3 regions of the Mesorhizobium sp. M7A.F.Ca.MR.148.00.0.0 genome follow, and region 3 is predicted to be linked to each of the others. Evidence: riboswitches for the same ligand, from Rfam matches in the RefSeq annotation. Region 3 holds a riboswitch; each other region holds the start of a gene.
What was found. Region 3 has a riboswitch for cobalamin ahead of EOB49_RS15690 (ABC transporter ATP-binding protein). Riboswitches for the same ligand answer to the same signal wherever they lie in the genome.

Region 1 (5,330 bases), on a different contig from region 3:
GAAGCGGCGATGGCCGGTGCGCTCGGCCTGGCGCTCGCCGGGCCGCGCAGCTACGGCGGCGTGCTCGTGGACGACGTCTTCATGGGCGAAGGTGGGCGGCGCGAGGCCGACAGCGTCGACATCAGGCAGGCGCTGAAACTCTATCGCGTCGCCGACTATCTGCTGATCGCGCTGTTTGGGTTGGTCGCGGTCATGGTCATCGTGGCGTGATCTACTTCACCCTCCCCCTTGTGGGGAGGGTAAGAAACGCTCAGAACTCGATCCCCTGCTGCGCTTTCACGCCTGCGGAAAAATGGTGCTTGGTCACGCCCATTTCGGTGACGAGGTCGGCGGCCTCAACCAGCGCCGGCTTGGCGTTGCGGCCGGTGACCACGACATGCAGGCCCTCACGCCGCGCCTTCAACGCCACAACCACTCTGTCGAGGTCGAGATAATCGTAGCGCAGCGCAATGTTCAGTTCGTCGAGCACCAGCAGGCTGATCGACGGATCGGCCATCAGTTCGAGCACCTTGGCCCAGGCGGCTTCGGCGGCGGCGATGTCGCGCTTCAGGTCCTGCGTTTCCCAGGTGAACCCCTCGCCCATCGCGTGCCAGACGACGCGGTCGCCGAAGGCGGCGAAGGCGTCCTTCTCGCCGGTGTGCCACTTGCCCTTGATGAACTGGACAACGCCGACGCGCTTGCCGTAGCCGAGCATCCGCAGCGCCAGGCCGAAGGCAGCCGTGGTCTTTCCCTTGCCCGGTCCGGTGTTGACGATGAGCAAGCCCTTCTCGACCGTCTTGCTCGCCACCTCGGCATCCTGCACAGCCTTGCGCTTGGCCATCTTGGCGCGGTGGCGTTCTTCGTCCCTATTGTCGATGTCGGTCATGTCATTTCACCTTGAGCGGCAGCCCCGCCACCATCAGCAGCACCATGTCGGCAACGGCGGCGACCTGCTGGTTGAGCCGGCCGGCGGCATCGCGAAACCGGCGCGCCAGTGCATTGTCCGGCACGATGCCTTGTCCGACCTCATTGGACACCACGAACCAGGGCCCGCGCGGCCGCGACAGCACCTCCGTCAATCGCCGGCATTCCAGCTCGAAATCGTGTTCAGCCAGCATGTGGTTGGTCAGCCACAGCGTCAGGCAGTCGACAAGCACCGGCCGATCCTCCGGCAAGGCGGCAAGCGTACCGGCGAGATCGAGCGGTGCGTCGATGGTCGTCCAGCCTTCGCCGCGCCGCGATCGGTGCAACGCGATGCGTTCATGCATCTCGTCATCATAGGCTTGCGCCGTGGCGACATAGATCCAGGGAGGCGGCAAGGCGGTCGCCAAAATTTCGGCGTGCGCGCTCTTGCCGGAGCGCGCACCGCCGATGAGGAAGGTCAGTGTCTTGCGATCAGGCAAAGCTGTCGCGCAGGCTGGTCGCGGTGCCGGTGAAGCGGCCACGCACCACACCGACGACCGCGCCGAGCACCAGCCAGAACACCAGATTGGTCACGGTCACCGCCACCACGAACTGGTGATGCAGCCCTTCCGGAATCGCCGTCTCGTAACTGCCGGGCTGCGGCGCACCGACAATATGCGGCGCGACGATCAAAAGGAGGGCAAGGATCGCCAGCGGCAGCGACTTGCGGAACGCGATCAGGCCGAGACCGGCAGCGGTCGCCGCCACCGTTGCCCACCACCAGATCTGGCGCTGGGTGAGATCGGCGGCCGGCATGGCCGGCAGTTCCGGCGGCAGGCCGAGGCCAGGCGCCAGCGTGAACACGGCGAAGCCGGCCAGGCCCCAGAACACGCCCTGGCGCCAGCCACCGATGCCGCCGGCGAATTCGGAGACCGCGACCAGGATCAAGGCGAAGCCGATGCCGGTGACAATGTTGGCAAGCACGCTGAAGGCGAAACGCTCGAAACCATCTGCCGGCGCCCAGCCTTCGTCTGCCGGAGTGGCTTCCGCCGCCGGGGCAGCAGAGCTCATGGCATCTCCCGCCAGAGCAGTTGTGCTCATGGCATTGCTATCCGTTACGGCCGGAGCGACATGGTCATGGTGATGCCCGCCGCCCGCCTGTTCGTAGACTTCCGCCTTCAGGATCAGCGGCACGGTGGCGTAGGCTTGCAGGCAGGCGAGGACGACGCCGGCCACGAGCCCTGCGATCGCCGCGATGAACACGACGTTGCGAAACAGGTTCATGATGTCAGCCCCTCGTCAGTGGCAGGGAAACGCCATCGAATGGCGATAGTCGTGAGCCGCATTGTGGACCGCATCGATATGCGAGAAGCCGACAAAGCCCATCACGAAAATGCCGAGCAACGCGGCAAGCGCGAGCTGCATGAGGCGCGACTGCGAGGAGACGGAGGTGCCGAGGGAGACGGAAGCGGTAGTCATGTCTTGTCCTTTCGCCCTCCACCCGAGGGCATCGAAGTCAGTTTCCTGTCGCCGGCAGGTCTCCTGGCTCACGGATCAGCGTCCTTCCCCACCTTCCCGAAGAAAAATCTTCAGTGGTTTATGGAGAGGACTACCGCACACAGTTGCGGGGGCAGCCACGGCATTGGGCGAAATTCGCCCTCACCGCATTCCCTCTTGGCTCCAAAATGGAACCGGCGACACCGGTGACTATAGGCAGAATCCTCGCTTCCGGCAAACCAAATTCCGCCGGTGACCATTGCGAATGCGCCATGAAGGTCAAAGTGATTTCGGCAGATAGCGCCACGTCACAAAGCCGCAGACCGCCGCCAGCAGACCGAGCGTGACGAACACCGAGCCCAGGCCGAAGAAGGCCAGCGCCACCGAATAGACCAGCGGCGGCGTCAACTCGGAAAAGTCGAGATAGGTGCGGTAGACCGCTGCCATCTGAGATCTTTCATAGGAGCGCACCGAGCGCATGAAGGCGGTCGAGCCGAGGGCGTCGAGCGCAATGGTGAAGAAGGCACCGCCAAGCAGGAAGGCGCCGGTAAGCAGCGGCACGGTTTCGCCGACGAAGCCCGCCGCCAAAAGCGCGGCCGACATGGCGAAATAGGCGAATGTCATGGTCCCGCGGCCACCAAAGCGCTTTCCTGCCTTGCCCCAGAAAATCGCCATGAACAACAGCGCGTTGCCGGCCGAAACCAGCAGGCCGCCGGCCAGCTTGCCCTCACCTGTGATGACCATGAACAACGGCCCATAGACGAAGAACGTCGTCCAGAAGCAGGAGCGGCCGAAGGCGATCAGCCAAGCCAGCCTGAGCCTGGGCTGCGGCACGAAGCGGCCGATATTGGCGAGCGGATTGACGGGGCGCGTCTTGCCCGGACGGATAGACTGGTTGTCGCCGAGGCGGTAGGTCCAGAACAGCGCCAGCAGGGCAAACGCGAACACCGCGACCGCACCATGCGCAGCATAGATGCCGAAGCGCGTGTAGAGGAAGATGCCGAGCGTCGGCCCACCGGTCCAGGCCAGCATCGACCACGCCATGCGCAGCGATTCGGCCTGCATGAAGTCGGTCTTGCGGATGTGGTCCATGATGTAGAGATTGAGCGTGATCGACAGCGCGCTGGCGCCCATCACCCGGCACAGCATGCCGGCCAGTTGCCCGGCAAGCGTGTCGGTAACGAAGAACAGCGAGCCGACGGCCAGCAGGCAGGCGCCCGCCGTGTAGACCCAGCGGCGGGCAAAACGGCGGATCAGCATCGGCATGAACAATGTCACCGACAGGCCGAGCATCGCCACGACTGTGTAAAGCATCGACACGATCTGCTCGTTGTGCAGGATCTCGTAGGCCTGGATCGGGATGACGCTCGACACCGTGGCGCGGGCGAAGGATTCGACCGCATAGAGCGACGCGAAGGTGCGCGCGTCCGCGGCCTTGAGAGCCGGCAGCCAGATCGGATGGCGCACATGGGTGGACATTGCTTTCCCCGAAGCAGATTCACCGGGTCAAATCTGAGGTGGCGATCCCAGCGCCAATAAGAGGAAACCGACGCGCATCCGGCAAAAGCGAAGCCGGCCAAAGGCTTCCCTGCACTGGCCCAATGCCGCGGCTGGCCCGGGTTGTCGGCAGAGTTGCCGGTCTTCTTTTGTGCCGGGCAACCGTGATAGTCCTCCAGCGGGGCTGAATCAGAATGCGAGACCATGAGCATCCAAACGCCGACCGCACCCGTTCCGGATCGACCAAAGCGCATCGTCGCTATCGACATCGTGCGCGGCATCGCGCTGATCGCCATGGCGAGCTACCATTTCACCTGGGATCTGGAGTTCTTCGGCTACACCGATCCCGGCCTGACCGCCTTCGGCTGGTGGAAGATCTACGCGCGCGGCATCGCCTCGACCTTCCTGTTCCTGGTCGGCGTCAGCCTGTACCTCGCCCATGGCCGACAAATCCGCTGGAACGGCTTCTGGAAGCGATTCGCCATGGTCGCGGGAGCCGCGATCGCGATATCGGTCGTCACCCGTATCGCCACGCCGGATGGATTCATCTTCTTCGGCATCTTGCATGAGATCGCGCTGGCCAGCCTGCTCGGCCTCGCCTTCCTGCGCCTGCCGGCTTTGTTGACGCTGGTCGTCGCCGGGCTCGTCATCACGGCGCCTGTCTATCTGCGCCTCGAGGCGTTCGATCACCCATGGCTGTGGTGGGTAGGCCTGTCGGCGAACAATCCGCGCTCCAACGACTACGTTCCGTTGTTTCCATGGTTCGGCGCCGTGCTTGCGGGCATCGCGATGACGAAACTCGCCGCCGGTTCAGGCGTACTTGCCCGGCTTGCCGAATTGGCGCCCGGTCGCTGGGCCAACCCGCTGGTCTTTATCGGCCGGCACAGCCTGGCGTTCTACCTGATCCACCAGCCATTGCTGATCGGCTGCATGTGGCTGTTCTCGCAGATCATGCCGGCACAGGTCGAAACCCCGCAGGTAAATTTCCTCAAAACCTGCCAGCTGTCCTGCGAGCAGTCGCGCGACACCGAGTTCTGTACGAGCTACTGTGTCTGCATGCTCGATACGCTCGAGGGCGAGGCAACGCTTGATCGGCTCTACAACAACGATCAGACTGCGGAATGGAAGACGCATCTGTCCGATCTCGCCGGCATGTGTACCGCCAAGACCGACAGCAAGTTGATGGAGGAAGGGGTCAAATGACCGAGAACCAGCCGAAGCCGGGGCTCATACCGTGGCCGCCGCTGATCTACACCGCCGCCATCGCCATCAGCATCGCGCTGGGCCTGCTCTATCCCCTGCCCTGGATCGGTGACCTCCTGGGCGATATTCTTTTCGCCACCGGCTGGGTGGCGCTGTTTGCCGTCGCCGCGCTCTGGGTCACCGCGATCCGCACCATGGTCCGCGCCGAGACCACGCTGAACCCGAACGCTGTGCCCGATCACCTGGTCACC
Region 2 (5,330 bases), on a different contig from region 3:
TCCGTACCTTCCCACGGGGACAAAAAATCGAAATTGCGGAATTCCTGCTTGAGCTCGACCGGCTCGTAGATAACGCGCTTGGCTTCGTCGTCGTAACGCACCTCGACGAAGCCGGTCAGCGGGAAATCCTTGCGCAGCGGGTGGCCTTCGAAACCATAGTCGGTCAGCAGGCGGCGCAGATCGGGATGGCCCGAAAACAGCACGCCGTAGAGATCGTAGGTCTCGCGCTCGAACCAGTCGGCACCGGGAAAGACGCCGGTGATCGATGGCACCATGGTTTCCTCGTCGGCCTGCACCTTGATGCGGATGCGCACATTCTGCTTCGGCGACAGGAGATGGTAGACGACGTCGAAGCGCTTGGCCCGCGACGGATAGTCGGCGCCGCAGACGTCGATGATCGAGATGAACTGGCAGCGCGCATCGTCGCGCAGGAAGGTCATGACCTCGACCAGATCGCGCGGCTCGACGCGGATGGTGAGTTCGCCATAGGCGATATCAGCCTCGTTCACGCGGCCGATCAGCTTCTCGCCGAGATAGTTCGACAGTTCGCTCAGGGATGCGGTCATGGATTTACCGTTCGATCGTGCCGGTGCGGCGGATCTTCTTCTGCAAGAGAAGAATGCCGTAGAGCAGCGCTTCGGCGCTCGGCGGGCAGCCGGGCACATAGATATCGACGGGCACGATGCGGTCGCAGCCGCGCACCACCGAATAGGAGTAGTGGTAATAGCCGCCGCCATTGGCGCAGGAGCCCATCGAGATGACGTAGCGCGGTTCCGGCATCTGGTCGTAGACCTTGCGCAGCGCCGGCGCCATCTTGTTGGTCAGCGTGCCGGCGACGATCATGATGTCGGACTGGCGCGGGGACGCGCGCGGCGCGACGCCGAACCGCTCCGAATCATAGCGCGGCATCGAGGTGTGGATCATCTCGACCGCGCAGCAAGCGAGGCCGAACGTCATGAACATCAGCGACCCGCTGCGCGCCCAAGTGATGAGCGCCTCGGTCGAAGTGACCAGAAAGCCCTTGTCGGCCAACTCGTTGTTGATCTCGAGGAAGAAGGGATCGTCCTCCCCCACCGGCCTGCCGGTGTTGGGATCGATAATACCCTTGGGCTTCGGCGCGACGAGGGTGCCTGAACTGTCGTTCAATCCCATTCCAGCGCTCCTTTTTTCCATTCATAGGCAAAGCCGATGGTCAGCACCGCCAGAAACACCATCATCGACCAGAAACCGAGCATGCCGATCTTCGAAAACGACACCGCCCACGGAAACAGGAAGGCCACTTCCAGGTCGAAGATGATGAACAGGATCGACACCAGGTAGAAACGGATGTCGAACTTCATGCGGGCGTCGTCGAACGAGTTGAAACCGCACTCATAGGCGGAAAGCTTTTCGGGATCGGGATTGCGGTAGGCCACCAGGAAGGGCGCGGCCAGCAGCGCAAGGCCGACAACCAGCGCCACGCCTATGAACAGGACGATGGGCAGGTATGAGCTCAAGAGTGCGTTCATGCTCGGCTTTCCGTTGGCGCCAATCCAGTTTGATTACAGCACCGGACCCTAATGCGGAAGCGTGACAGTTTAACCGCTGAACCGTTTTAAGGGCCTATGCTGCAACGCGGCGAGGGTTAGCGCAGCACTTCCAGCGAAGCAAGTCAAACCTTGTTCAAAACACCGAGCTGGACGGCATATCGCGGCAAACTGGTCCGATCTGCTCCTGTTTGATTTCCTTCGCGTTTTACTCCACTTTTCTCTCCTGACATGGATGCAGCCAAAACCCTGCTAGCATGGGTTGGAATCAGCCATTCGACCCTCGGTCAAACACTTCAAAGTGATGCCTGCATGAAGGAAAAGATCTCGCTCCCCACGGCCCGTCGCATCGCGCTTGCCGCCCAGGGGTTTCTCGATCCCCGCCCGACCGGCACGCCCGACCGCCGGCATTTTGCCCGCACCCTCTCCCGCACCGGCCTGCTGCAGATCGATTCCGTCAGCGCGGTGGTGCGCGCTCATTATATGCCGCTCTATTCGCGCCTTGGTCCCTACCCGTTCTCGCTGCTCGACAACGCGGCCGTGACGCGTAAGCGCACGGTTTTCGAATACTGGGCGCACGAGGCGTCCTTCCTGCCGGTCGAGACCTACCCGCTGATGCGCTGGCGCATGCAGCGCGCCGAGCGCGGCGACGAAATGTATCTGGGCCTCGCCAAATGGGGCCGCGAGCACGCCGCCTATATCGAAGAGATTTACCGCCAGGTCGCCGAGCGCGGCCCGATTGCCGCTTCCGCGCTCGAAGGCCAGAAAGGCTCGGGTGGCTGGTGGGGCTGGAGCCATGCCAAGCACGCATTCGAATGGCTGTTCTGGGCAGGCCGCATCACCACGGCGCATCGTCGCGGGTTCGAGCGCTTCTATGATCTGCCCGAGCGCGTGCTGCCGCAGGCGATCCTCGACCTCCCAGTGCCGACGCCTGAGGACGCGCACCGCGAATTGCTGCGCATTTCCGCCCGCGCCCACGGCGTGGCGACTTCAGGCGATTTGCGCGATTATTTCCGCCTGTCGCCGGCCGACATGAAAGGCCGGCTGGAGGAACTGGTTGAAACCGGCGAGTTGCTGCCGGTGCGTGTCGAAGGCTGGGACAAGCCGGCCTATCTTCACCGGGACGCCCGCCTGCCGCGCAAAATCGGGGCCCGCGCCCTGCTGGCGCCCTTCGATCCGGTTGTCTTCGAACGATCGCGCACCGAGCGGCTGTTCGATTTCCATTACCGCATCGAGATCTACACGCCGGCCGACAAGCGGCAATACGGCTATTATGTCCTGCCGTTCCTGCTCGGCGACAGGATCGTGGCACGCGTCGACCTCAAGGCAGATCGTCCGGCCAGCGTGCTGCGGGTCCATGCGGCCTACGCCGAGCCCAAGGCGCCACCTGAAACCGCTGCAGAACTGTTCGAGGAATTGAAGCAGATGCAGGGCTGGCTCGGGCTCGAACGCATGGAAGTGACCCCGGCCGGCGATTTGGGTCCGGCGCTGGCCGACATCGCCATGTCGTAAGCTCGCGTTGACACCGCCGCTCGCAAAAGCCTAAATCCGGTTCAGATGGTCTCTTGCCCGCAACGGCAAGAGCTAAGAGGGAATGCGGTGCGGGGCAAAATCCCAAATCCGCGGCTGTCCCCGCAACTGTAAGCGAAGAGCCAAGGCCGAAAGCCACTGGGAGTTCCCGGGAAGGCGGCTACCCAAGGCGATGACCCGCGAGCCAGGAGACCTGCCGTCTGCGACTTTAGAATCCGATCGCCCGGCGGGTTTCCGGGCAAGGAGCCCGATCTTTGGACCACGACAGCAGTTTTTCGGCTGGCACAGCGGATATTTCGTCCGGCCATGATGATGCCTTGGCCGGCGTCACCATCATCGTCTGCGCCTCTTGCCGCGATGAGACCGGCTCCGACGCTCATCCCCGCGCCGGCGAATTGCTGGCGGAGGATACGCGCCGCGCCGCATCCAGCGACGACATCCGCATCCGCAGCGTCGAATGCCTTGGCAATTGCAAGCGGCGCCTCAGCGCCGCCATCCTGCGCGACGGCTGCTGGAGCTATGTCTTTGGCGACCTGACCGAGACCAGCGGGGCCGACCTCGTCACGGGCGCCAAGCTTTTCGCCACCTCGACCGACGGCCTCATTCCCTGGCGTGGCCGTCCCGATAGCCTGAAGCGCGGCCTCGTTGCCCGCATTCCTCCCCTCGACATGCTGAAGGACTGACCATGACTGCCCCAGATTCGTCTGCGAACCTCTCCCGCGTTCCCTGCACCGTCGTCACCGGCTTCCTCGGCGCCGGCAAGACGACGCTGGTCCGCCATCTCCTGGAAAACGCCGGCGGCAAGCGCATTGCCATAATCGTCAACGAGTTTGGCGACATCGGCATCGACGGCGAGATCCTGAAGGGCTGCGGCATCGACACCTGCCCGGAGGAAAACATCGTCGAACTGGCCAATGGCTGCATCTGCTGCACCGTCGCCGATGATTTCGTCCCGGCGCTTGACAAGATCCTGTCGCTGACGCCGAGGGTCGACCATATCCTGATCGAGACTTCGGGCCTGGCGCTGCCCAAGCCGCTGGTCCAGGCCTTTCAATGGCCGAGCGTGAAGAGCCGCGTCACAGTCGACGGCGTCATCGCCGTGGTCGACGGGCCGGCATTGGCCGAAGGCCGCGTCGCCAACGACATGGACGCACTTCAGGCGCAGCGCGCCGGGGACGAGACGCTCGACCACGACGACCCGGTGGAAGAACTGTTCGAGGATCAGATCGCCTGCGCCGACCTGATCATCCTGTCGAAAAGCGACCTGATGGACGCCGCCGGCACCGCCCGCGCCAACGCCATCATCAACGAACACTCCGCCCGCGCCGTGAAGATCGTGCCGGCGTCGCATGGCAAGGTCGATCCCTCGGTGCTGCTCGGGCTCGGTCTCGCCGTCGAGGACGACATCGAAAACCGCAAATCCCATCATGACGGCGCGTTCGACCACGAGCATGACGACTTCGACACCTTCATCGTCGACATTGCCTCGATCGCCAATCCGGACGAGCTGGCAAAGCGCGTCGCCACCGTCGCAGAAGAAGAGAACGTGCTGCGCGTAAAAGGCTTCGTCGAAGTCGGCGGCAAGCCGATGCGGCTCTTGCTGCAGGCCGTCGGGCCGCGCGTCAATCATTACTATGACCGCGCCTGGACCGCGCAGGACGACCGCCGTTCGCGCCTCGTCGTCATCGGCCTGAAGGGGCTGAACCGCCCGGCGATCGAGCGTATACTCGCCGGCTGATTTCGGACACGGGTCGCGATGCACATCCTCACCACGACATCCGCCTCGCTCGACGACCTCGCCGAGCCGGTCGATCTGCGGCAGACGCCGGCGGATATCGTGGCGCTGTCCTTCACCGACAGCGACCTCGCCGGACTGGCGGCAGCTTGGAAGGCCGATGCCGGCCGCCTGCCCTCGATGCGGCTGGCCGCACTGCGTGACCTGCGCCATCCGATGTCCGTCGACCTCTGGGTCGACAGCGTCGCCCGCCACGCCAAGATCATCCTCGTGCGCATCCTCGGCGGCTACGACTGGTGGCGCTACGGCTGCGACCAGCTCGCCTCGACCGCCCGCGAACGCGGCATAAAACTGGCGCTGCTGCCCGGCGAATGCCGCGACGAGGATTTGCGCCTGATCGAAGCCTCTACGCTGCCGCGCGAGGAACTCGACGACCTGCTCGACTATTTCCGCGAGGGCGGCCCGGCGAATATGAGCGCGCTGGTGCGGAGGCTGGCACGGCTGGCGGGGTCGGATGCGCCTTTCGTCGAACCGGTCGC
Region 3 (15,559 bases):
GTCGGAGAAGTCAGACACTTCGACGCCGGCGATGTAGTCGAAATTGCCGGCATCGTCGCCGTTGACGCAGACGCCATAGGCGACGTCGCCGGTCTCGCCCGGAATGTTGCCGATATAGGGGCCGAAGCGCTGCCACTGCATCGGGATGGCGGCGCTGGTCTCGCAGCTGTAGCGTTCGCCGAGGCCGGCGATCAGGAACGGCCGGCTGGTCTCGAAACGCGGCGGTTCGAGATTGGTGAGGAGGGACTGGTCCATCAGGATCGGCTCCACGAGGTCGAGCTTGTCGAGTGTGCCCTGCGCGCGCACCAGTTCCGGCGTGGTGCCGAACTGATCGCGGAAGGCACGGGTGAACGCCTCATGCGAGTTGTAGCCGGCGTCGAGCGCGACGGCGAGGATGTCGGGCGCCCCGCCCGCCAGCTTGCGCGCCGCCTCGGTCAGCCGGCGTGAGCGCATGTAGCCCATCACCGACCGGCCGGTGGCGGCGCCGAAGGCGCGCGTCACATGAAAACGCGACACGCCGCTGCTTTGCGCGACATCATCAAGCGAGATCGCCTCCGGCAGATGGCTTTCGACGAACCACAGCGCTTTCTCGGTCGGGTCCATTTTCTCCTCGCATTGGCCAGATCATCCTGCCGTTTCCTGGCGCAGCCAGTTTGATCGAAATTGCGCATCCCGTGCAATCTGCGCCGATGCCGGTCGCCATCCTGCCAACCGCCCCATGAGCTTTCGCTTGACAGCGACCCGCGTCATCTCTTAGGTATGTTATATTATTACATGAAGAGAGCATGCGATGCCTGTTTCCCTTAGCTGGCCCACCACTCCGTCCGAGAAATCCATTGCGAAGCGATCGGCGCAAATCTACGCTGAAGCGGTGATGGTCCCCGAGTCGAAAGGCGAGGGGTGAAAAGGGAACACGGTGAGGCCTGCTCAGGTCGAGACCGTGGCTGCCCCCGCAACTGTAAGCGGCGAGCAAAATCCGTGAATGCCACTGGCCGGCAAGGCTGGGAAGGCTGGATGGCGCAACGACCCGTGAGCCAGGAGACCTGCCATCACTGAGTTGACCGGACGGGGTGTGCCGGGAGGAAACGCGAATCCCGGTCTTGTCGGCCGGTTCGCCAGCTTCCTTCCGTCGCCAGTTTTGGAAAGTGACGGAAAGTTGGACGGCTCCATCCATCGCATCGTCGTATATACGCTTTGCCGTCCCGGCAAGCCGGCGGGCAGCAGCCGATGACCGTAGCGCTTCTCGAAGCCCGTGACCTCTGCGTCACGGCGAACGGGCGGGATCTGGTTCAGGCGGTCAGCTTCTCGGTGGCCGCCGGCGATCGCCTTGCCATCATCGGTCCCAACGGCGCCGGCAAGACGACGCTGCTGCGCATGCTGTCGGGCATGCTGCGTCCGAGCTCCGGCGAGGTGAAGCTCGGCGGGCGCCGCCTGGACAGGATTTCAGCCGCCGAACGGGCGCTGCACATTGCCGTGGTCGGCCAGACCGACCAGCCCGATCCGCGGCTGGCGGTGATCGACTATGTCGAGCTTGGCCGGGTTCCGCACGCCGGGCTGCGGCGCAGGAGCGAGGAGCGCGAGATCGTCGTCGATGCACTGCGCCGGACCGGCCTGCTGCCGCTATTTGGCCGCACCATCGGCTCGCTGTCGGGCGGCGAGCGCCAGCGCGCCCAACTTGCGCGCGCCATCGCCCAGCAGCCAAAAATCCTGTTCCTCGACGAGCCGACCAACCATCTCGACCCGCGCGCCCGCGGCGAACTGCTCGACCTCGTGGCAGGCTTCGAGATGACGGTGATCGCGGTGCTGCACGATCTGGCGCTGGTGGCACCGTTCGCCACCAGGGTGGCGGTGATGAACCATGCCCGTCTGCAAGCGCTCGCCGCACCGCGCGAAGCCCTGACCCAAAAGCTGATCCGCGAGATTTTCGGCATCGATGTGCTGCGTCTGCGCCATCCGACCGAAGATCGCGAACTGACGGTGTTCGATGTGCCGAACCGTGCCGCGCCGCCGACGTGATTGAAGCCATTTCGTAGTCGACCCAATCCCATCCACAAGGAGCAAACCCGTGAAACGCCTGGCCCTTTCGCTTGTCCTCTCGCTGCTGGCCTCGACAGCCCTGGCCTTCCCGGTCACGGTCGACAGCTGCGGCAAGCCGCTGACCTTCGATGCGCCGCCGAAGCGCGCCGTCATCCAGGATCTCAACATGGCCGAGATGGCTTTCGCGCTGAAACTGCAGCCGTCGATCGTCGGCCTGACCGGCATCACCGGATGGTACAAGGTGGGTCCCGAATTCAAGGCCGAGCAGGGTTCGATCCCGGAACTGGCGCCGAAATATCCGACGCTCGAAAACCTCGTCGCGGTCGAGCCGGATTTCTTCTTCGCCGGCTGGTATTATGGCATGAAGCCGGGCGGCGAGGTGACACCCGATACGCTTGCCCCGCACGGCATCAAGACGCTGGAGCTGACGGAAAGCTGCGTCCATCTCGACAAGAGCCGTTCAGCCGCCTCGATGGACCTGCTCTATGGCGACGTCGAAAAGCTGGGCAAGATCTTCGGCAAGGAGGCCGAGGCGGAGAAGCTTGTTGCCGGCTGGAAGACGCGGCTCGCCGACATCACCGCCAAGGTCGGCAACGGCAAGGCAACGCGAGTGTTTCTCTATGATTCCGGCGAGGACAAGCCCTTCACCGCAGGCAAGTTCGCCATCCCCAGCGCCATGATATCAGCCGCCGGCGGCGACAACATCATGGCCGACATGGACACCAGCTGGGGCAACACGGACTGGGAAACGGTGGCGTCGCGCAATCCGCAATTCCTCATCCTGCTCGATTACCAGGATGGCGGCGGCTACAAGAAGCTGCTCGATTTCCTGAAGGTCCATCCGGCCATGAAAGAGACGGACGCGGTCAAGAACGAGCGCTTCGTCGCCCTGCGCTATGCCGAACTGACACCCGGACCCGCCAATATCGAAGCGATCGACAAAATCGCCAAGGCCATGCATCCGGAAGCGTTTTGATGCCTGTCGCCCAAAAGTGCGCAGCGGTTTTGGGGCAACGACATGCATGAGCAAAAGATCCTGGAAGTGCGTCGCACGCGTCCTGACAGACACGACGCATTTCCAGGTTTGCGCCATCCGGCATTCGCACTGGCCATGCTGGTGGGAGCGGCGGCGATCGCTGCTCTCGCATTGCTGTCGATCGCCTATGGCTCGACGCTGATCCCGCTGACCGACGTTGTTGCAGCACTTGGCCGCGCAATCGGCTTCAGTGGGCACGACGTGTCCGGGCCGGTCGGCAAGATCGTCGTCGATCTGCGGCTGCCGCGCACGGTCCTGGCCATCTGCGTCGGGGCCGGTCTCGGCGTCGTCGGTGCGCTGCTGCAGACGGTGACCCGCAACGACCTTGCCGACCCGTTCCTGTTCGGCCTGTCGTCGGGCGCCGCCGCGGGTGCGGTTTCCGTCATCACCGTCTTCGGAGACAGTTTCGGCATCTGGACATTGCCGGTCGCGGCCTTCACCGGCGGCATATTGGCTGCCGGTGTCGTCCTGCTGCTGGTTGCGCGGGTGAGGGGGCAAGGCCCGGAGCGGCTGATCCTTGCCGGCCTTGCCGTGTCCTTCATGTTCACCGCCTTGACCAATTATCTTGTCTTTGCCGGCGACCAGCGCGCCGCGCACTCCGTGCTGTTCTGGACCATGGGTGGGCTCGGCCTGGCGCGCTGGGACAATATCTGGCTCGGCGCCTTGGGTGCGGGCACTATCCTGGCTTACGCGCTGTGGAACCACCGCCGGCTCGATGCTTTCCTGGCCGGCGAAAACGCCGCCGAAAGCCTGGGCGTGCCGGTGGCGCGGATGCGAAGGATGACCTTTCTCGTCGCCGCCTTCTCGACGGCGATCCTGGTCTCGGTCGCCGGCGTCATCGGCTTCGTCGGGCTGATGATCCCGCATCTGTCGCGGCCGCTGGCGGGCCCCTTGCACCTGCGCCTGGTTGCCAGCTGCGCCGTGTTCGGCGCGGTGCTGTTGCTGGCCAGCGACCTTCTGGCTCGAACGCTGCTGCCGCCGCAGGAACTGCCGATCGGCATCATCACCAGCTCGGTCGGCGCGTTCTTCGTCGTCACCATGCTGATCCGCAACCGGCTTTGAGTGCGGCCTCGGCCGGGGCCAGCGCCGCTATTACTCTCCCGAAATGCCCAGTTGCACCTGTTGCTTTGGGCGCTTCGACTGGAACAGGGCAAGCAAAAAAACGCCGGCCTGAACCACGACGATCGTCGGGCCCGTGGCTGCGTCGATGTGATAGCTGAGGATCGTTCCCACGACGCTCGACCCGATGGCGGCCGCGGCAGCAATGGCGAGCATACGCTCAAAGCTCTTCGTCAAAAGAAAACCGATCGCTCCCGGCGCGATCAGCATGGCGATGACAAGGATGATCCCGACAGCCTTCAGCGAGGCCACGATGGTCAACGCGAGCAGCGTCAACAGCCCGAAATGCAGCAGATTGACGGGCAGGCCGATCGCGCGCGCATGGGCCGGATCGAAACAATAGAGCAGCAGATCCTTGCGTTTTGCCAGAACGATGAGGATCGCCGGCACGACGATGATCGCCGCCTCGATCACGTCGCGCCACTGGACGCCGAGCATGTTGCCGAACAGGATATGATTGAGATGCTGGTCGGTCTCGACCTTGACGAACAGAACCAGGCCAAACGCGAACATGCCTGAGAAGACGATGCCCATGACTGCGTCCTCCTTGATCCGGCTGTGCTGCTTGAGGTAGCCCGTCGCCAGCGCGCAGCCAAGCCCTGCCACGAATGCGCCGAAGGCAAGCGGGATCCCGGCGATATAGGCGAGCACAATACCCGGAAGCACGGCATGCGAAACGGCGTCGCCCATCAGCGACCAGCCCTTCAGGACGAGATAGCAGGACAACACCGCGCAGATGGCGCCGACCAGAATGGCGACGGTGAGACCGCGACGCATGAACTCATGGCTGAGCGGTTCGGCGATCCAGGACCAGATTGTCATCATGACGCGACCTGGGATGCGGCACGTGCCGCCCGGCGCGCGGCGAGACGGCCATGTTTGGGTGCGAAGACGAAGGCAGTCAGAAAGACCACGGTCTGCAGCACCACGATCAGTCCGCCAGTCGCGCCATCGAGAAAGAAGCTGAGATAGGCGCCGACCGCGCTCGTCGCCGCGCCGATCGCCATCGCGAGCAGGATCATGACGCCGAACCGATCGGTAAGCAGATAGGCGGTGGCACCAGGCGTTACCACCATCGCGATCACGAGGATCGCGCCGACGGTCTGGAGCGCGGCGACGATGCAGGCGCTGAGCAGCACGAAGAACAGGACCCGCAACCGCCACGGATTCAGGCCGACGCCGCGCGCATGGTTCTCATCGAAGAACACCAGCATCATATCCTTCCATCGAAGCCCCAATACAGCCAGCGAAACCGCTGCGATGAGGATGACCTGGGTTACATCCTCGTCGGAGATTGCGAGGATGTTGCCGAGTACGATGGACTGGATGTTTACGGAGGTCGGACTGATCGACGCAATCAGCAGTCCGCCAGCGAACAGCGTTGTAAAGACAAGGCCGATCACGGCGTCCTCGCGAAGTTGCGTCACGCGCCGCACCAAGGTGATGCCGAGTGCGGCGATGAGGCCGGAGGCGAATGCGCCGGCGGCATAGGGAAGGGCCAGCATGTAGGCGGCCGCAACGCCCGGCACCACCGAGTGGGCAAGCGCGTCGCCCATCAGGGCCCAGCCCTTGAGTATGAGATAGCAGGACAGGAACGCGCAGACCATGCCGACCAGGGCGCTGACCCAGATGGCCTTGGCCATGTAGTTGTAGGTGAAGGGTTCCAGCAGGATGTCAATCACGGGGCTGGCGATCCGCTGTCGGGCTTCATCATCTTCTCTTGATCGCGCTCGCCGTAAAGCACCAGAGGGCGCTCGTCATCGGTCAGCACGGTCAGGTGGCGAGCGTCGGGGTCGTCGTGAAGATCGGCGCCGCCGAGGCGTAGATGCCTCAGCACGCCGCCAAAAGCTTTCGCAAGATTGGCTTGCGTAAACGTTGTCTCTGTCGGTCCGAAGGCCAGCACCGTCTTGTTGAAGATGACGACATGGTCGCAGAAATTGACGATGCTGCCGAGATTGTGCGTCGACACCAACATCAGCTTGCCGTCGTCGCGCATCGACCGAAGGAGATCGATGATCGCTGCTTCGGTCTGCACGTCGACGCCGGTGAACGGCTCGTCGAGCAGGATGATTTCGCCGCCCTGCGCCAGAGCGCGCGCCAGGAACACACGCTTCTTCTGGCCGCCGCTCAGTTCGCCGATCTGGCGCTTGCGAAAATCGGTCATGCCGACCCGTTCCAGCGCCGCGTCGACCGCCATGCGATCGGCTCTGCCTGGGATACGCAGAAAATTCATGTGGCCATAGCGGCCCATCATGACGACATCTTCCACCAGCACCGGAAAGTTCCAGTCGACATCCTCGCTCTGCGGCACATACGCTACCAGGCCGCGCTTCAGCGCTGCGTGGACCGGCAATCCGGCGATAAGCACTGTTCCGGTCGACGGCGTCAGGAAGCCCATCAGCGCCTTGAACAGCGTCGATTTGCCGGAGCCGTTGACGCCGACCAGCGCGCATATGGTGGAGGCGCCGAGTCTGAAAGAGGCGGAGTGTACGGCCGTGACCCCGCTTGAATAGCTGACGGTGACGTCGTCCACGTCGATGGAGGCAACGACCCGGCCGCTACCGGTCGATGTTCGATCAGGGCTGCCCTGGACGCTGTCCGGAGCGAGCGCGGTGCGAACCCCGGTCACCCGCCGAACCCCTGGACGATAGTCTCGACGGTGGTTTCGAGAAGCTTCAGATAGGTCGGAACCGGGCCGTCTTCCTCGCTCAGCGAATCGACGTAGAGAACGCCTCCATAGGTGGCTCCGGTTTCTCGCGCGACTTGCTTGGCCGCCTTGTCCGAAATGGTGCTTTCGCTGAACACCACCGGAATCTTGTTCTCGCGCACCAGGTCGATGAGCTTGCGCGCCTGTTGCGGAGTGCCTTGCTGGTCGGCGTTGATCGGCCACAGATAGGCTTCGCGCAGATCGAAGTCGCGTGCCAGGTAGCTGAAAGCGCCTTCGCTTGTAACCAGCCAGCGTTGGTCCGTGGGGATCGCCGACAGGCGCTTGCGCATGGGCTCGTCGATTGCCTTGATCTTTTCCGAATAGGCGGCGGCATTGGCGGCATAGACCTGGGCGTTTGCCGGATCCGCCTTGGACAGCGCCTTGCGGATGTTCTCGACGTAGATGAGGGCGTTCTTCGGCGACATCCACGCATGCGGATTGGGCTTGCCTTCGTAGGGCCCCTCCTTGATCCCCATCGGCTCGACACCGTCCGTGACGACGGCGCTCGGCACGTTCTTCACGTTGTCGAAGAATTTCTCGAACCAGCGTTCGAGGTTCATGCCGTTCCAGAGCACGAGGTCGGCCGATTGCGCCTTCACCACGTCGAGCGGCGTCGGCTGATAGTCGTGGATTTCGGCGCCGGGCTTGGTCACCGACTCTACGATTGCCGCGGTCCCGGCTACGTTTTGCGCGATATCCTGGATGATCGTGAACGTCGTCACGACGCGCAGAACCTTCCCTGCCGCAGGCTGGGTCTCCTGTGCCATGACCGGAACGAGGCTCGCCATCGTCGCAAAACCGATGGCCACAAGGCCGCCAAGCGCCCGCAGCATCGTCCTGCGGGTTGGGGAAGCAGAAACAGTCATCGGATGCCTTTCGACTGGAGTTGATCGTCGCCCATGCGCCGCTCACGTCATGCTAATGCGTTTGATTTGCATCTAATATTGCAGTTGCAACTGATTTGCAAGTAGCTAATTGCAGTCGCGTGGCAACGCGGCTAAGTATGGCGGATGAAAGCGGATAACGACCTTTTCGAGCGATTCCGGAGCAATTTGAAAGCCGCCGGTGTCCGGATGACCGAACAACGCAAGGTAATCTTGCGGCTGCTGGCGGATGCGCACGACCATCCGGACGCGAACGAATTGTATTCTCGTGCCCACCAGATCGACGGCAGCATTTCCTTGTCGACCGTCTACCGGACGTTGCGGCTCCTGGAGGAGAAAGGCGCCATCCAGCGTCATGCCTTCGACGAGGGCCGCGCCCGGTTCGAAAACGCGGACCGTGAACATCACGACCATCTCATCGACCTCGACACCGGTCAGGTGATCGAGTTCCGTTCCGACAAAATCGAGAAACTGCAGGCCGAGATAGCGTCGGAGCTTGGCTTCGAAATCGTCCGCCATAAGCTGGAACTGTATGTCAGGAAACGCGCCAAATAGCGTGGTTCTGGTCGTCACTATGCTGATCCGGGTCTGATCGCGGCGGGCAAGAGGCCGCCGGCTCAGACCGTCCAGAAATAGCGCACAATGTGAAAGAAGACAGGCGCGGCGAAGACCAGGCTTGTCGGTGCGGTCCATCATGCCGCCATGGCCTTCGATCAGATGGCCCCAGTCCTTGACGCCCTGGTCGCGCTTGATGGCCGAGGCGACCAACTCGCCAAGAAATCCCATCGAGTAGGCGACGAAGGCCACGGCCGCCGCCTGCAGCGGCGAGAAGGGCGTGCCGATCAGGCCTTCCCAGGTTTTCGACGGCGAGACGTTCGGCGAAAAACGGTGTTTTCCAAAGAGCTTGCCGAAGATGCCGAACATGCCGCATTTGTGCACCAACGCTCGGGCAGGGCTAAAAACTTTAGGCTTGAAATAAATTTGGTCTGGTGCAATTCTCAATCGTCAGTCGAGAGCGTGGGAGGTCTCGCTGTGCCAAATGCCGGTCGCATATCGATCGCGCCGGGTGCTGCCGCATATGCCGGATGACCAGCCCGGCGTCGGCGCAAAGCTCCCCGCAAGTTGCGTATTCAAACACACGCACGGCGATAAGACCGTGGCAACGAGCATCTAGGGGACAGCCGCAGAATGCTTGGACCGTCAGCGCATATCGACACGTTCACGCGCGACAACCTTACGCCCGAGGAACAGTGGCCGAACTTCCTGCTCTATGGCTTCGACTACCCCGAATACCTTAATGCCGGTGTCGAACTGACCGACGTCTGGTCGAAAAGGGTCTGGGTGACCACACCGCGCCGATCGGCAATGGCCGGGCGCTGGCGCTTCAATCATGTCACCACAGTCGAACGCATCATCGGCATGAAACGCAGCACCGGCGGCACGTCGGGCGCTTCGTGTCTGAAGAGATGCTGGAGGTTGAACTGTTCACTGAACTCTGGAAAGTTCGCACCCGGCTCTAAAGCTATTTTATCTATATTGAAAACACTGGGAAGGAGAGAAAAATGAAGAATATCCTGGCATCCAGCATGTTCGCTTTGTCGCTGGCCACATCTGGCCTTGCCTATGCCGAACCCGTCAAGATCGGCGTCATCACCACGCTTTCGGGCGGCGGTGCGGGTCTCGGGGTCGACATGCGCGATGCCTTTACGCTGGCGATGAAACAGTCCGGCAACAAGGATGTCGAGCTGGTCATCGAAGACGATGCCCAGAAGCCCGAGATCGCGGTGCAGCTCGCCGAAAAGATGATCCAGAGCGACAAGGTCGACCTGCTCACCGGCATCATCTGGTCGAACCTGGCGATGGCGGTGGTGCCCAACGCGGTGGCGCAGGACGTCATCTATCTGTCGCCCAATGCCGGCCCGTCGGCGCTTGCCGGCGCTAAGTGCAACAAGAACTATTTCAACGTCGCCTACCAGAACGACAATTTCCATGAGGCGATGGGTCAGTACGCCAACAAGGACTACAAGAAGACCTTCATCCTCGCGCCCAACTACCCGGCTGGCAAGGATTCGCTGACCGGCTTCAAGCGCTACTACAAGGGCGAGCTGGCAGGCGAGGCCTACACCCAGATCGGCCAGGCCGACTACGCCGCCGAGATCGCCCAGATCCGCGATTCCGGTGCCGACTCGGTGTTCTTCTTCCTGCCTGGCGGCATGGGCATTTCCTTCATGAAGCAGTACGCCCAGTCGGGCGTGAACATCCCGGTTATGGGTCCTGGCTTCTCCTTCGACCAGGACATTTTGCCCGCGGTTGGCGACGCAGCCCTTGGCGTCAAGAACTCGGCGAGCTGGTCCAGGGACCTCGACAACGAAGCCAACAAGCAGTTCGTCGAGGCCTTCAAGGCCGAATACAATCGCCTGCCCTCAATCTACGCCGCCCAGAGCTGGGATACGGCGAACCTGATCCTGTCTGCGCTGTCCAAGGCCAGTGTTAAGGACAAGGACGCGTTCCGCGCGGCCCTCAAGGCAGCCGATTTCAAGTCGGTGCGCGGCGAGTTCACCTTCAACACCAACAATCATCCGGTCCAGAACATCTACGTCCGTGAGGTGGTAAAGGAAGGCGATGTCTTGACCAACAAGATCATCGCCACCGCCTTCGAACACCACAAGGATGCCTATGCCGACCAGTGCAAGATGTAGCCCAAGGCTGCATCCGCTTTGCTAAAGTGCCGGCCTCGTCATCGACGGGGCCGGGGCCGCGGCGAGGCCGCACCGCCGTATCTTGCAGCGGCTTGCTTCGGCATTCCCCGCCTTGAACCACAGCCCGGATCGTTCATTTGTCCATCGCCCTTCTGATCGAACAACTTCTCAACGGGCTGCAGCTCGGAGTGATGCTGTTCCTCATGGCCGCCGGCCTGACGCTGATCTTCGGAGTCATGGGCCTGATCAACCTCGCCCATGGCTCGCTCTACATGGTCGGCGCCTTTGCCTGTGCCACGGTCGCCGCCGCCACTGGTTCGTTCTGGATCGGTCTGGTGGCGAGCCTGATCGCTGCGGCAGCCGCCGGTGCGGTCATGGAGATCGTTGTCATCCGCAGGCTTTATGAGCGCGACCATCTTGACCAGGTGCTGGCGACGTTTGCGCTGATCCTGATCTTTTCGGAAGGCACGCGCTGGCTGTCTGGCTCGTTTCCGCTTTATCTCGACATCCCACCGCTGCTGCAAGGCGCGGTGCCCCTGCCCGGCGGTGGCCAGTACCAGCTCTACCGCCTCGCCATTATCGGCGTCGGCATCGCCGTTGCTGTGGGGCTCTATCTGCTGATCTCACGCACCCGTCTCGGCATGCGCATCCGCGCCGGCGAATCCGACCGCGAGATGATCGCAGCCCTCGGCGTCGACATCCGCACGCTCTACACTGTTGTCTTCGCGCTAGGTGCTGCCCTTGCCGGCCTTGCCGGCGCGCTGGTCGGTGCGCTGCAATCGGTGCAGGTCGGCATGGGCGAGCCAGCACTCATCCTCGCCTTCGTGGTCATCGTCATCGGCGGCATCGGCTCGATCAAGGGTGCGCTGTTCGGTGCCATCCTCGTCGGCCTCGTCGACACGATGGGCCGCTTCCTCCTGCCCAAGGCGCTGGCGTTGATGATGCCGACGGCACAGGCCGGGCTGATCGGTGCCTCACTCGCCTCCATGCTGATCTACATCGTCATGGCCCTGATCCTCGCTTTCAGGCCAAGCGGCCTGTTTGCGGCGCAGTCGTAAGGGCCGCCATGAGCCGCGAAACCATCGTCAATATACTGCTGGCACTTCTGCTGCTAGCGATCCCGTTCAGTGCGTCTGCCATGGGCGAGCAATTCTACGTCACGCTTGCCACGCGCATTACGATCCTTGCGCTCGCTGCTGTCGGGCTCAACATCGCGCTTGGTCTTGGCGGGCTGGTATCCTTTGGCCACGCCGCCTTCTTCGGCCTTGGCGGCTATGCCGCCGGCATCCTGGCGACCCATGCCTTCAACGCCGAACCGCTGTTGTTTGGCCTGCAAGGCACGACCTCGATGCCGGTCATCTGGTCGGTGGCGATCCTGGTTTGCGGCCTTGTCGCCTTGCCGATCGGCGCGATCAGCCTGCGCACGACGGGCGTCTATTTCATCATGATCACGCTCGCTTTCGCGCAGATGATCTACTACTTCGCCATCTCCTGGCCGGCCTATGGCGGCGAGGACGGGCTGTCGATCTATGTCCGCAATGGCTTTCCCGGTATGAACACGGCGCAGTCCCTGACCTATTTCCTGATCTGCTATGTCGTGCTGATGGCAGCACTTGGCCTGTTCTGGCTGCTGCGCGGATCGCGCTTCGGTGCCGCATTGCAGGCGGCACGGCAGAACGCGACCAGGCTGTCCGCCGTCGGCATCGCACCCTTCAACATCAGGCTCGTTGCCTTCGCCATCTCTGCCATGGTCACAGGCCTCGCCGGCGCGCTGTTTGCCGATCTCAACCGCTTCGTCAGCCCCTCGATGCTGTCCTGGCACATGTCGGGCGAGCTGATCGTGCTCATCATCCTTGGCGGCAAGGGTCGGCTGTTCGGTCCGGTTGCGGGCGCGATGCTTTACGTGCTGTTCGAATTCGCGCTTGGCGGCTTCACCGAACGCTGGCAGTTCTTCCTTGGCCTGATCCTGCTCGGCGTCGTTTTGTTCGCGCGCGGCGGGCTGCTTGGCCTTTTGGCTGGAGAGGCGCGTCATGGCTGAGCTGGTCCTCGAAATACGCGATCTCAAAAAGACTTTCGGCGCGCTGAAGGCCACCGACGGCGTCAGCCTCGATCTCAAGCCGGGCGAAATCCACGCGCTGATCGGCACCAATGGAGCCGGCAAAAGCACGCTGATCCACCAGATCTCGGGCTCGCTCCGGCCAGACAGCGGCAGTATCCGCTTTCTCGGCCAGGATATGGCCGGGCTCGACATGGCGGCCCGCGGGCGGCTTGGGCTCGGCCGCAGCTTCCAGATCTCATCACTCGCGCAGGAGTTTTCCGCGCTGCGCAATGTGATGCTGGCGGTGCAGGCACGCCAGGGAACGAGCTTCCGCTTCTTACGCCCCGTGATGAGCGACAAGAGCCTGACAGAACCGGCGATGGCGATGCTGGAGCGCGTCGGCCTTGCCGGGCGCGCCTACGTGCCAGCCGCTGAGCTGTCGCATGGCGAACGCCGTCAACTCGAAATCGCCATTGCGTTGGCCCTTGGATCGAAGGCCTTTTTGTTCGACGAGCCGATGGCCGGCATGGGGCCAGACGGATCGAAAGCGTTGACGAAATTCCTCGACGGCCTGCGCCACGAAGCGCCGATCCTGCTCGTCGAGCACGACATGGATGCCGTCTTCGCGCTTGCCGACCGTATCTCGGTCCTCGTCTATGGCCGCGTCATCGCCACCGGCACGGTGGACGAGATCCGCAACGATCCCGAAGTGCGCCGGGCCTATCTCGGAGAAGCTGCGTGAGCCTGCTGGAACTCAACGGCGTCGAAACCTTCTACGGCGCATCGCAGGCGCTGTTCGGCGTCTCGCTCGACGTCAGGGCGGGTGAGGTCGTGGCGCTCATGGGCCGCAACGGCATGGGCAAGACGACGACGATCAATTCCATTCTCGGCCTCGCGAAACCGCGCTCAGGCTCGATCAGCTTTGGCGGCCGCCAAGTCGCCGGCATGCGCCCGCACCGCATCGCGCGCCTTGGCCTGGGTCTGGTGCCGGAGGGAAGGCGCTGCTTTCCCAATCTGACCGTACTGGAGAACCTGCTGGCCGCAGCACGCGGCAGCGCGTGGACATTGGAAAAAGTTGTCGAGCTGTTTCCGCGTCTCGGCGAACGCCGCGACCAATATGCCGGTACACTGTCGGGCGGCGAGCAGCAGATGGTAGCCATCGGCCGCGCGTTGATGACCAATCCGAGCCTGCTCATTCTGGACGAGGCGACCGAGGGTCTGGCACCTGTGATCCGCCAGGACATCTGGGCAGCAATCCGCAAGCTCAAGTCGAGCGGACAGTCGATCCTTATCGTCGACAAGACGCTTGCCGAGCTTCTACCTGTGGCCGACCGCTGCTTCGTTCTGGAAAAGGGCATGACCGTCTTCGAAGGCAGGCCCGAGGCGCTGACGCCAGAAATTCAGGACCGCTATCTCGGCGTATGAAAAAAGGGTGTCAAACGGCTTCCAAACTAACCCGGCGCGGTGCTGTTGCTGGCCAGCGATCTTCTGGCCCGAACGCTGCTGCTGCCGCAGGAGCTGCCGATCGGCATCATCACCAGCTCCGTCGGCGCGTTCTTCGTCGTCACCATGCTGATCCAAAACCGGCTCTGAGCGCGCCAATGAACCGCTCTTGCAACAGGCCGCCGGCTCAGACCGTCCAGAAATAGCGCACGATGTGGAAGAACACCGGGGCGGCGAAGACCAGGCTGTCGGTGCGGTCCATCATGCCGCCATGGCCTTCGATCAGATGGCCCCAGTCCTTGACGCCCTGATCGCGCTTGATGGCCGAGGCGACCAGCCCGCCGAGAAATCCCATCGAGCAGGCGACGAAGGCCACGGCTGCTGCCTGCAGCGGCGAGAAGGGTGTCACGAACGATAGCAGCGCGCCGAGCAGGCTCGCCGACACCAGTCCGCCGATCAGCCCTTCCCAGGTTTTCGACGGCGAGACGTTCGGCGAAAAACGGTGTTTTCCAAACAGCTTGCCGAAGATGTATTGCAGCACGTCGCTGCCTTGCACGACGATGATCAGGAACGCGATCAGCAGCAGGGTGCGGCCTTCGAAGCCCGGCACCTCGAGTGTCAGCAGGGCAGGGACATGGCTGACGCAATAGACCGAGATCATCACCGCCCATTGCTGCGCGGCGATCCGCTCGAGGAAGCGTTCGGTGTCGCCATGCAGCGCCGTGATGGCCGGCATCAGCAGGAAGCAATAGACCGGAATGAAGATGACGAAGAGCCCGTACCAGGCGGTCCACACCAGCCAATATTGAAACGGTATGATGATGCCGAACATGCCAAGCAGCACCCAATGGTCGCTGCGGCGGGTGTGCGTCAGCGTCACGAATTCGCGCAGCGCGGCGAAGGAGATCAGAGCGAACAGGATGGTCATCCCGTAACGCCCGAAGAAGAAGGCGACCGTCATCAGCGCCACCATCACCCACCAGGCGTTGATGCGCTGGGTGAGGTTGACCAGCGTCGAACTGAGCGGCTTCGGCGCTCGCGCCGAAAGTATGGTGGCGACGATGCTGGCGGTGGTCAAAACCGCCAGCAGGCCGATGATCAGGATGGAGATTTCGTGGCGCATCAATCGTCTCGCTCGGGACGCGGGTTGAGCGCCAGAAGCGCGGCGTGGGCGCGTTCGAGGAAGGCGCGGCGTTCTTCGCCCGGACCGATCGCCACCGGCGCGCCGAAGACGACGCGGCACAGCAGCGGCACCGGCAGGAACTGGCCCTTGGGCAGCACGCGCGACATGTTCTCGATCCAGCACGGGATCAGCTCGACCTGAGGCCGCGCCGTCGACAGATTGTAGAGCCCGGAGCGGAATGCCAGCAGCGGCTCTTCGGTCATGTTGCGTGTGCCTTCGGGAAACAGGATCAGCGAGTGGCCCTGGTCGAGAACCGACAGCATGATCTCGATCGGGTTTTCCTCAGGTCTCGTCCACTGCCGGTTGATGAGCACCGACGACAGCATGTCCTGCGCGATGAAGCGGCGCAGCCGCGACTTCCCCCAATATTCGCCTGCGGCAACAGCATGGGTGATCGCGCGCTCGCTTTCGCT

Region 1: it holds a riboswitch for cobalamin, as region 3 does, so the genes downstream of both, EOB49_RS29815 (CbtB-domain containing protein) here and EOB49_RS15690 (ABC transporter ATP-binding protein) in region 3, are expected to answer to the same signal.
Region 2: it holds a riboswitch for cobalamin, as region 3 does, so the genes downstream of both, EOB49_RS21540 (DUF1636 family protein) here and EOB49_RS15690 (ABC transporter ATP-binding protein) in region 3, are expected to answer to the same signal.

The regions. Positions count from the first base shown of each region.
Region 1 is NZ_RZTB01000141.1:372-5,701, reverse strand. It holds partial or broken gene EOB49_RS38100 (cobalamin biosynthesis protein) at 1-210, shown strand, start outside; gene cobO (cob(I)yrinic acid a,c-diamide adenosyltransferase) at 251-865, opposite strand; gene cobU (bifunctional adenosylcobinamide kinase/adenosylcobinamide-phosphate guanylyltransferase) at 867-1,382, opposite strand; gene EOB49_RS29820 (CbtA family protein) at 1,375-2,166, opposite strand; gene EOB49_RS29815 (CbtB-domain containing protein) at 2,182-2,361, opposite strand; cobalamin riboswitch at 2,397-2,593, opposite strand; gene EOB49_RS29810 (MFS transporter) at 2,659-3,858, opposite strand; gene EOB49_RS29805 (DUF1624 domain-containing protein) at 4,081-5,079, shown strand; gene EOB49_RS29800 (isoprenylcysteine carboxylmethyltransferase family protein) at 5,076-5,330, shown strand, end outside.
Region 2 is NZ_RZTB01000065.1:152-5,481, reverse strand. It holds gene EOB49_RS21560 (NADH-quinone oxidoreductase subunit C) at 1-566, opposite strand, end outside; gene EOB49_RS21555 (NADH-quinone oxidoreductase subunit B) at 571-1,152, opposite strand; gene EOB49_RS21550 (NADH-quinone oxidoreductase subunit A) at 1,143-1,508, opposite strand; gene EOB49_RS21545 (winged helix-turn-helix domain-containing protein) at 1,839-3,038, shown strand; cobalamin riboswitch at 3,068-3,272, shown strand; gene EOB49_RS21540 (DUF1636 family protein) at 3,311-3,739, shown strand; gene cobW (cobalamin biosynthesis protein CobW) at 3,742-4,794, shown strand; partial or broken gene EOB49_RS21530 (cobaltochelatase subunit CobN) at 4,813-5,330, shown strand, end outside.
Region 3 is NZ_RZTB01000035.1:6,637-22,195, forward strand. It holds gene EOB49_RS15685 (AraC family transcriptional regulator) at 1-603, opposite strand, end outside; cobalamin riboswitch at 859-1,066, shown strand; gene EOB49_RS15690 (ABC transporter ATP-binding protein) at 1,228-2,016, shown strand; gene EOB49_RS15695 (ABC transporter substrate-binding protein) at 2,066-3,013, shown strand; gene EOB49_RS15700 (iron ABC transporter permease) at 3,149-4,135, shown strand; gene EOB49_RS15705 (metal ABC transporter permease) at 4,166-5,017, opposite strand; gene EOB49_RS15710 (metal ABC transporter permease) at 5,014-5,874, opposite strand; gene EOB49_RS15715 (manganese/iron ABC transporter ATP-binding protein) at 5,871-6,731, opposite strand; gene EOB49_RS15720 (metal ABC transporter substrate-binding protein) at 6,818-7,687, opposite strand; gene EOB49_RS15725 (Fur family transcriptional regulator) at 7,910-8,338, shown strand; partial or broken gene EOB49_RS15730 (phosphatidate cytidylyltransferase) at 8,401-8,698, opposite strand; partial or broken gene EOB49_RS15735 (2-aminobenzoate-CoA ligase) at 8,972-9,156, shown strand; partial or broken gene EOB49_RS15740 (tryptophan 2,3-dioxygenase family protein) at 9,158-9,303, shown strand; gene EOB49_RS15745 (ABC transporter substrate-binding protein) at 9,346-10,482, shown strand; gene EOB49_RS15750 (branched-chain amino acid ABC transporter permease) at 10,620-11,540, shown strand; gene EOB49_RS15755 (branched-chain amino acid ABC transporter permease) at 11,549-12,520, shown strand; gene EOB49_RS15760 (ABC transporter ATP-binding protein) at 12,513-13,262, shown strand; gene EOB49_RS15765 (ABC transporter ATP-binding protein) at 13,259-13,945, shown strand; partial or broken gene EOB49_RS15770 (iron chelate uptake ABC transporter family permease subunit) at 13,979-14,113, shown strand; gene EOB49_RS15775 (phosphatidate cytidylyltransferase) at 14,151-15,086, opposite strand; gene EOB49_RS15780 (lysophospholipid acyltransferase family protein) at 15,086-15,559, opposite strand, start outside.